Regions from separate parts of the Litoribacillus peritrichatus genome, predicted to be linked through region 1. Evidence: predicted binding sites of a transcription regulator. Region 1 holds the regulator's gene; each other region holds the start of a gene.
What was found. The regulator FNR, encoded in region 1, switches genes on or off when oxygen is low (the NO sensors DNR and NnrR bind a similar motif). The targets are predictions, from matches to a motif close to TTGATNTANATCAA.
Positions count from the first base shown of each region.

Region 1 (3,280 bases):
TCAGTGGTTTAAACAAAGGAAAAATGTACGAAATATTCCGCCGATGTGCGTTGGCGGTCATGAACAGCGGTATTGATAATGACGATATAGAACAGCTTGAAAATCAATATCGCGATTTTGATATCAATATTGTGCCCCAGGCGAGAGGCGCGTGTCTGGAAGTTCAGAATGCACCTGCAAGAGCATTCGTAGATGGAAAAATGATTCAAGGGGTGAAAGAGAATTTATATTCGGTCTTGAGAGATATCATTTACCTGAGTACTCAGCTTGATTTGGACGAGTTAGGTCAGGAAGGCAATGGGGCTCAAATTACAGAGGCTGTTTTTCATACTCTAAGGCAAGCCAATGCGCTAAAAGCTCGGATGGACCCGAACATTATCGTTTGTTGGGGAGGACACTCCATTGGCAGTGTTGAGTATGATTACACCAAAGAAGTGGGTTATCAGTTGGGCCTGAGGGGGTTTGATATTTGCACCGGTTGTGGTCCGGGCGCGATGAAGGGGCCGATGAAGGGCGCAAACGTGGCCCATGTGAAGCAAAGAATCCGCACCCCGAGGTACATAGGTCTTACGGAACCGGGCATCATTGCAGCAGAATCGCCAAACCCGATTGTGAACGAGCTGATCATCATGCCGGACATTGAAAAGCGTCTGGAGGCGTTCATTCGTTTGGGCCACGGGATTGTTGTGTTTCCTGGTGGCGCCGGTACGGCTGAAGAAATTTTGTATTTACTCGGCGTGCTGATGGGCAGTGATCACGGACAAGCGTTTCCTGTGTATTTTACGGCCCCCAAAGAGTCTGCGGATTACTTTATTGAAATCGATGAGTTTATTGGCAGTACGTTAGGGCCTGAAGCCCAGAAGCTATATGAAATTATTATTGCTGATCCTGAGCAGTTAGCAATTACTTTAAATGAAAGAATGACTGAGGTGAAAGAGCACCGGAAGTCCATTCAGGATGCATTTTACTTTAATTGGTTACTGAAGATTAATGAGGTATTTCAGGAGCCTTTTGTGCCGACTCATAAAACTATGTCCGAATTGGATTTGCATATGGATCAACCTCCGTATCAGTTGGCATCACAGCTACGGCGGGCAATGTCGGGTATTGTTGCGGGTAATGTAAAAGAACAGGGCATTGCTGAAATACACAAGCACGGTCCCTTTAAATTGCACGGTGATAAAGTATTGATGCAAAAGCTGGATAAGTTATTAAAATCTTTTGTTCGGCAGAAGCGGATGAAGTTGCCGGGCAGCAAGTACGTTCCTTGCTATGAAGTAATTACTGACTGAATTTGAGAGGAACGCAATTTAAAATATAAGCCCGAAAGGGCTTATATTTTTGTCGTTATCAACAGGCTTTAACTGGCGGATTTACTGCCGCAAGGTCTTTGTACGCTGTCTTGCAAGTCAGCAAGTTCGTAAAGTGTGTCCATATCCAGCAATTCGATGTCTCTGCTGCTGTCAATGAATCTCAGGATTTCCTGCTGTTGGAATTTACTGAAAATACGGCTAATGGTTTCAACCGCTAACCCCAGGAAGTTACCGAGATCGTTTCGGGACATGGTTAATCTGAAACGCGTTGCAGAGTAGCCTCGGCGATGAAAACGCTCAGAGAGGGAAACCAAGAACGTAGCTAAACGCTGATCTGAGGTTTTTTTGCTCAGAAGCAGCATCATTTGCTGATCTTCAGATATTTCCTGACTCATGCTGTGAAGAATCTGGTCTCTCAGCTCTGGTAAGTCGTCTGCCAGTGCGTCTAAGCTGTCGTATGGAATGTCACAAACGGTCGTTGTCTCAAGGGCAACGGTCGAGATTGGATACTTCTTCTTAAATAAGCCGTTTAAACCGATCAGCTCACCGGCAAAGTGGAAGCCAACAATCTGCTCCTCTCCGGATGGGCTGGTAACAAAGCTTTTTACACTGCCTGATCGGATTGCTAAAACCGATTGAAAATCATCGCCTTGTCGCCAGATGGTGTGACTTTTCTGGAAGGGTCTGCCGCGTTTGATGATGGCATCTAATCGGTCGACGTCGTGCCCGTCCAGCGAAATAGGAAGGCACAATGAACTTAGAGTACAATCCTGGCAGCTAACGGCCGTTCCACAGCTTTTGACTGAATTTAAGGTTTTTTGTGACATCTTCTGTATCTTCTTTAAGAATTTTTGAGTTTTATATCACATGCGAGTAAACCAATAAAGCACTTAAATAGTGCAAGGATATTTCATCGGCTTACAAATCAAATAATTAGTGATTCTAAATTATAACCATTTGGTCGTTTTTTGCGACGTTAATGATTCATTTTCGAATGATCCATCTTAGAGTGATCAACCTGGCTCTCTTGCATGCCATGATCCATGTTTGAGTGATCCATTTCTGAATGATCCATGCTGGAATGATCGATCGTGCCAGTTGATTCCGAGTGGTTCATATTAGAATGGTCAATCGTGTCATTTGGATTACCATGATTCATATTCGAATGATCTCCGGTTGAATGACCTCCGGCCGAATGATCCATACCCGCATGATTTCCATGTCCAAAGATGTGTTGGCTGTTACCAAAAATAATCCACACGCCCATCAGTATCATAAGTATAGCAGCCACATACCTGACACTTTGATTTCGAATGAAACTCGTCAGCTGTGAAGCGAGCATTCCGGTTAAAAGCATGGTCGGTAAAGTACCCAAGCCAAAAGCAAACATGATCGAGGCTGAACCCATGACCGTTGGGCTGGCTGAAGCAAGAACTAAGGTGCTGTAAACCAGGCCGCACGGAAGCCATCCCCAAAGTAAGCCAAGCATCAGTGCTTTGGGTGGATTGGATGGCGGCAAAAACGGTTTGGTCAGAGGTGAAATAAACTTCCAAATAAACTGGCCAACTTTTTCAATGGAGGTAATCGCACGAGACCAGTCTGCAACGTATAACCCCATAAGGATGATAAAGACCCCTGCGATGATTCTGAGTACCATGCCTATCATCGGGTTGATGTCGGTAAAGAAGGTGCTGATTAAACCAATCAGAACCCCGGCAAGGGTGTAGCTGATAATTCTTCCGCTATTAAAACTCAGTGATAAAGCCAGGCGATTTTTGATCGAACCTTTTGTGTTGACGCCGAAAGCGCCGGTGATTCCGCCACACATGCCGATGCAGTGTGCACCGCCTAAAAGTCCGACTAAAAAAGCTGCTGCAAAAGAAAGTGTATCTGGGGTCATATAGGTAAGATCAGGCAATAATGGATTGGAGGGTTATTTTTTCTGCGTAGGTTTTGCATCATCAGGA
Region 1 covers NZ_BAABBN010000012.1:488,206-491,485, reverse strand. The annotation lists gene ppnN (nucleotide 5'-monophosphate nucleosidase PpnN) at 1-1,292, shown strand, start outside; gene fnr (fumarate/nitrate reduction transcriptional regulator Fnr) at 1,361-2,140, opposite strand; gene ABD744_RS18790 (sulfite exporter TauE/SafE family protein) at 2,290-3,213, opposite strand; gene ccoS (cbb3-type cytochrome oxidase assembly protein CcoS) at 3,247-3,280, opposite strand, start outside.

Region 2 (3,280 bases), on a different contig from region 1:
ACGACCACTCAATTTCACCAATGCGCATCCGCAGTCTTCAATTTCTTCGCGGTGTGCTTCAAAAAGGTGAGCAACGTGAGCCGGGTCACTCGGTGCGCCAACGGTAACCACCGCTTTGGCGGAAGGCACTTGGTCTGCACATGCAAGCACGGCAGCTCCGCCCAAGCTGTGACCAATCAATAAGGTAGGCGCTTCGTATTCTTCTTCAAGGAACCTGGCAGCAGCCACTAAGTCTTCAATGTTGGAAGAAAAGTTGGTGTTGGCAAAGTCGCCTTCGCTGCTTCCCAGGCCGGTAAAATCAAATCGCAGTACGGCAACACCTCGTTGTGCCAGTTCGCGACCAATTCGGCTGGCTGCAACACTGGTTTTTGAACACGTGAAGCAATGCGCAAACAATGCGTAGGCTTTAGGGTCTTCGGGACTTTCAAGCATGCCATCAAGGCGAAGATTGTCAGAATTAGTGAAGGTAACTTTTTGTCTTATAACCTTTGTCATAATTAACCCTTTTGAGGTCCTCTAGTGCAATTCTCAAGTATATGGTGAATGCTCGGAGATGCGTTGCTATCGAGAAATACGTAATGAACTCTATTTATCAATGCATAGGAGACAGAACATATAATAAATAGGCGTAAGCGAATAGCGTGCCACTTAGCCAAATTTTATTTGATTCAGGTCATGAATACAATTGGTAGGCCCTGCCCGTCAGGGGAAATTAATTATTCAATTCAACGATTGTTTGAAATTGGTGCGGAAGTGCACTTTTTGGTAAAAATTGCCTTTTTATGGTGCTTTAAAAAGTAAGGGAAGTTCAGCTTATAAAAGGTATCACCCAAGGCAAGAGGCTGAGGTGAATACCTGTTTTTTTTAGCGTCCAGCCTTTCATGTGCTCTGGTTAGGATTGTAAGACTAAATTGTTGTTTTGATCGTAAACCTTAATCCGAATGCTGTCTGATTCTTCTTTTGAAATAGGGTGGTCAATCGTTACAACAGTACAGGGGCTGGTCAACGCGGATGAAGTGAAACTGTCCGGGCCGGGAGTAACCCATTTAACATGCACATTTAATGTATTTTCGCTGAGAGCGGCTTTTTGAACGATAACGCCATAACCCCCGCTGGATCGTTGCCCCATATTGATTGCTAACACGGCTTGTTCTTGAGCGACATGGTGTTTCATTTTAGGTTTACCAATCACGCGCTGTTGTTGCTTTTTTTGAAGTTGATTGAGGTATTGCTGGCCCTGTTTATAGTCAAAAAGTTGGACGCCTGGTTCAGAAATAGAACATTGGGCTGACGCATGGCTGACCGACCAGGTTAACTCGGCGGCGCTGGAGAGGGAAGTGCACCCGGCAGCAAACGCAGTCATAGAAAGCGTGAGTGATGTGACAATTGAATTACGTCCTTTAAATAAAGTCATTTCCTATCCTTCTATTGATCTTGATCAACAAGTCGATCGTCCTAAGGGTAATACAATACCTTCATAGTTAGTCTACGCTAAAAAATTAAATATTAGTAAGCGAGATGATGAGTATGGACGATATCGAAAAAAAAGATGAACGGAACATGTTTTTGTTCATGACTGTGGTTCTTTTCCCAATTCTATCTGTGGCGATTGTTGGCGGTTATGGCTTCATGGTTTGGATCAGCCAGATCCTGATGGGGCCTCCGGGAGCTTAACATGGATAAAGCCCGTCGTGCCTTATTTCGAGGTCGCTTTGCTTCGAAAAAGGCAGCAGAAACACAAGTGATTCATATGCCCTGGGCATTGAGTGATGATGTTTTTCTGGATCAGTGCACACGTTGCAATAAGTGCGCTGAAGCATGCCCAGAGCAAGTCATTGTGAAGGGGGATGGTGGCTTTCCTACTGTCAATTTTAATCAGGGTGAATGCACATTCTGTGGGGATTGTGTGACTGTTTGCCCAGAACCTATCTTTAACGATCAGTCTGAATCGCCTTGGGATTTAATCGCAGAGATTACAGATGCATCGCAACATCAATCCGTTTCTTTGGATGGGGTTTGCATGGTTCAAAAAGGCATTGTATGCCAGAGCTGCAAAGATGTGTGTGATGTAAGAGCGATCAATATGAAATACAACCAGGCTTCGATGCCTGAACCTGTGATTAATAATGACGTATGTAATGGGTGCGGCGCATGTGTTTCAACTTGCCCAACTGCAGCAATTCATATGATATCCATGCCCGGTCAGCCTACCACTTCTAAAGGAGAGAACGCGAGTTATGCGATCGCCTGAGCAATACATCAGCGCTTTGGATGGGGAATACCATATTTCCAGTGCCATCGTGCAATTTAAACCCGAGCTTATGTGCCGTGTGAATAAGCAAATCGGGGAACTTGAAGGCGCAGAAATAAGCGCAACGGATCAAGACAAAGGTAAGTTGGTTGTCGTGGTTGAGAGTGAAACAGAACGTGGCATGGTCTCCGTGATAGACCAAATTAAAGATGTCGATGGTGTTGTCAATGTTTCTCTGGTGTATCACCAGATTGACGATGAGAACGAATAAAGATTTTTTGTAATTTAAAAATGATAACTCAGCATAAGCTTGGGGTGAGAGATGAAACTAACTCGTCGTGATTATATTAAGGCACAAGCAGCAGCTACGGCTGCTGCTGCAGCTGGAATTTCGTTACCGGCACAGGCCAGTAATGTGATTACCAGTTCAAAGGAAACTGAACTTAAGTGGTCCAAGGCGCCGTGTCGATTTTGTGGTACGGGTTGCAGCATTCACGTTGCAACCAAAAAAGGCAAAGTGGTTGCTACCCACGGAGACATTAAGTCGGAAGTCAATAAAGGCCTGAGTTGTGTGAAGGGTTACTTCTTATCGAAGATCATGTACGGCAAGGATCGTTTGACCACGCCATTGCTTCGTAAGACCAACGGTAAGTTTGATAAGAACGGTGAATTTGAACCTGTATCGTGGGATGAAGCCTTCGATATCATGGAAGAAAAGTTCAAGAAGACGTTGAAAGAAAAAGGCCCGAAAGCGATTGGTATGTTCGGTTCAGGTCAGTGGACTGTCTGGGAAGGCTACGCCGCTTCCAAGCTGATGAAGGCAGGTTTCTTATCCAACAACATCGAACCCAATGCTCGTCACTGTATGGCTTCAGCGGTTGCTGGTTTCATGCGTACTTTTGGTATTGATGAGCCAATGGGCTGTTATGACGACATGGAAAATGCGGATGCATTTGTTCTGTGGGGTTCTAACATGGCTGAGATGCACCCGATTCTTTGGACGCGTGTCACTGACCGTCGTTTGAGTGC
Region 2 covers NZ_BAABBN010000007.1:1,415,250-1,418,529, forward strand. The annotation lists gene ABD744_RS16090 (alpha/beta hydrolase family protein) at 1-495, opposite strand, end outside; gene ABD744_RS16095 (protease complex subunit PrcB family protein) at 893-1,414, opposite strand; gene napE (periplasmic nitrate reductase, NapE protein) at 1,528-1,674, shown strand; gene napF (ferredoxin-type protein NapF) at 1,676-2,251, shown strand; gene ABD744_RS16110 (chaperone NapD) at 2,238-2,522, shown strand; gene napA (nitrate reductase catalytic subunit NapA) at 2,574-3,280, shown strand, end outside.
Region 2: napE (periplasmic nitrate reductase, NapE protein) is a predicted target of FNR. The motif match lies at 1,429-1,442, and genes of this name have one in related genera.

Region 3 (3,280 bases), on a different contig from region 1:
TGGTGACACCACTCTGTCGAATTTGCTGCTGGGTTAATACGGAGGTGGATACGGTCACCCGGGACAACCGCTGAGCTCGACGCCCCGGAGTCACCACCGAAATATTCATCAGCTCTTCGAAATCAGCCTCCAACAACTGATCGAAGTCCAGTTCATCGCCATGTAACCAAGCCGTGTTGAAAATCAAAAAGGCGACCAGGCAAGCCTTCAAAATAAACAATCCCATAATGAGCCGTCTATTTTCGTTAACGTCACTTCACTATAGTAGAAATTTACAGAAGGCTATTTACAGAAGATTTTTACAGACGGTTTTTTACAGACCTAGCTAGCAGGCTGTTGATTTCGTTATCGAGGCAGGACTAACAAGGCAAAATCAGACGAAAAAGCGGAGTCAGTGTGCCCCTTGGGTATTATGTTCATAAATGAGCATTTTGAGCCTGATTTTAACGCCGTTAGGGCAACACAGATAGAAAATCAACAACCTGCTAGAGGTGCTTTCGGGCAATCGACTCATTCACCGGCTCTCGCCGATCGCAACGAACACAGTTCAACCTGTGCCCTAACATGCTTTGACGCCCCGCCTCATTCACGACCCAAGGGCGGTTAATGAACGGAGGCTGATGACGAACATGTTGACCGTGGAAACAAGCCAATTCGGCAACCCAGTCACCCTGTTCGTCTTGATGGTATCCGATGATGGGTTGTTGCATACAAGTCATTATAAATGAATTTCAGGCAACCAACGCACTCGCTTAATTTGTTGCCCGCTAATTCGCTGCCACTTGTCGGCTTTGTGTGATCATCAATTGCTCGTATTGCTTGGTGATCTGATCCATCTTTTTCAGAATCGACTCGGTCGTCACCGCAATCACGGTCGGTACATACCGGCCGTCGTCGCCCAATTTAAAACCGGACTGAGAGAACTTCCACTGGTTGTTTACCTTACGCAATGACTTTAACAACGCATCCGTATTGCGAGAGTAGTCATTCAGGGTTGTTAACGACTCATCAAATAACTTAACCGCCTGCGTAAACTCTTGTTCCAGTACCTCAGAGCTCACTTTCCAGTACAACGCCATGTAAGCCTTGGCTATTTTCTGAGACAACATCCGTTGTCTACCAGACATATCAACCAGCTGAGCGCTGTCAATTTTCGCGTATTTAGCAATGGCCTTCACCACATCATCGCATGCTTTCAATAAAGATAAATTCTCAGCCATCAATTCAGCAGCCATATCTTTATTCGGCGTCGAAATAATTTTCGCTCTGTGGATTTGCCACAGCGACTCCACCTTATCCAGTTGTTTATTCACCGCAGACGTTGGCGCGTAATCTCTCAGTTCTAAGAGCTGCTCTTCAAACAGAGCCACACTGGCATCCAGCTGCTTTATCGCCACATCCACTTTTACGTCAGCGCCCACCATCAAATAACTCTTCATCATTCGCTGAGACAACATACGCTGTCGCCCCGACTTATTGATCGCCTCTGCATCCGTCATGCCCCAGCTGTAATTCGGTGTTAACAGGGGAATTAAACTTAAAATCACAAGCCTGATAAATAATTTCACTGACGTACCCTCTTTTAAGAAATGCGAAGCCATGATCTCTGAAAATCACTTTGGAACCACTGATTTGCATCATAACTGTGTAAACTCTTTCCCTGACTAGCATTTAACGCGCCAACTAATAAAAAAGAATGATCTCAATAAAATTTGTTTTCAACAGAGTTACCCACAAGAAAAACACCAAATAAACCCATTAATAAACAGAGTTATCCACAGTAATCACAAATACGCTTCACACCTTAAATGTCTGCCTTGCCGTTTATGTTTATAGATAAATGAACTGCACTATTTCAGGGCATCCAGCAGCTTGCCATCAGAAATAAACACCTGACAAAAAGATCAAGAAATCCTTTTAAATACAGAAAGATAGAATCAATTTTAATTTGAAGACTTACTACTTTTGAACTATGTTAAAGAACGTTTAAAACAATAATAAAACAACAGCATTATGAAGCAGGAGCAGGCATGTTATCAGTGCAAACGCCCGATCAATATCAAAGACTTCTCCAATGCAGTTGCCTGATACTATGGCTGGCAATTTCACCTCTGGGTTTGGCCGATATCCGGTTTAACGGCTACTGGATGATCGATGAATATCACGAGCAATACCCTGAACAGCGTGCTATCTCCGAAGCATTTAATCTGAGAGTACAAAGCCAGGTCGAGCCCATACCAACTCACCCGGACGCCATCAAGATCATGGTCGTTTATCCAGGGCTTCAAGTCTCTGATTATTGGCGAAGAAGTGTAGCCGCGTTGACCAAAAGGCTGGATTTAATTGGCATCAACTATGTGCTGGATTCTCAATTCACCAAGCCAGGCACAGATCTCAACCTGCAATCGAAACTGATCGGCAACGCCTTCCATGACACCCCTGATTACCTCATATTTACGCTGGACGCCATCAAACACAAAAAACTGATCGAACGTGTGATGAGCCAAGGGAAGACCAAAATCATTCTCCAGAACATCACCACACCATTAAAGTCGTTTGGCAACAACCAACCGTTTTTATACGTCGGATTTGACCACGCCACCGGCACCCAGCTGCTAGTCAAAGAGTATCAGTCAAGGTTTCCTTCCGGGGCCAACTACGCGATTTTATTCGGTACTCAAGGTTATGTGAGTAAAATCAGAGGCGGTGTATTTGAAAGCCAGATGAATGCCACCGTCAATTACCAGCTGCGCGACAGTTACTACGTCAACTTCAACCGCAACATGGCTAAGGAAGCCACCCTACAGCTCATTCAAAACCACCTAGAAAACGATGAATTTAAGCTGGACTTTATCTACGCTGCTTCCACCGACATAGCGTTAGGTGCCATTGATGCCCTTCAGCAGCATGATTTAAAAGAACAAGTAATCGTCAATGGCTGGGGAGGCGGTTCCAACGAATTGGCCAGCATCAAAAACAAAGTACTGGATTTCACCGTCATGCGAATGAACGATGACAACGGCGTCGCTATGGCCGAAGCCATAGCTCTCGACCTGTCTGGGCGAGCATCCCAAGTGCCCACCATTTACTCCGGCAGCTTTCGGTTAATCCAGCAAGGCATAGACCCGGAACAATTGCAGCGATTTGAAAAACGTGCCTTCAGGTATTCCAATGAAACTCCCTAACCCATTCCAGCCACTGTTCCCCAAACAAGGAATTGCCTTCAGTAAGCTGATTGCCCTTTGTCTGATCACTGCGCTCGGCATTACTGCGGCCACCA
Region 3 covers NZ_BAABBN010000007.1:272,402-275,681, reverse strand. The annotation lists gene ABD744_RS10975 (TonB-dependent receptor plug domain-containing protein) at 1-226, opposite strand, end outside; gene ABD744_RS10970 (DUF3565 domain-containing protein) at 486-719, opposite strand; gene ABD744_RS10965 (type IV pili methyl-accepting chemotaxis transducer N-terminal domain-containing protein) at 768-1,568, opposite strand; gene ABD744_RS10960 (substrate-binding domain-containing protein) at 2,031-3,185, shown strand; gene ABD744_RS10955 (sensor histidine kinase) at 3,172-3,280, shown strand, end outside.
Region 3: ABD744_RS10965 (type IV pili methyl-accepting chemotaxis transducer N-terminal domain-containing protein) is a predicted target of FNR. The motif match lies at 1,628-1,641, and genes of this name have one in related genera.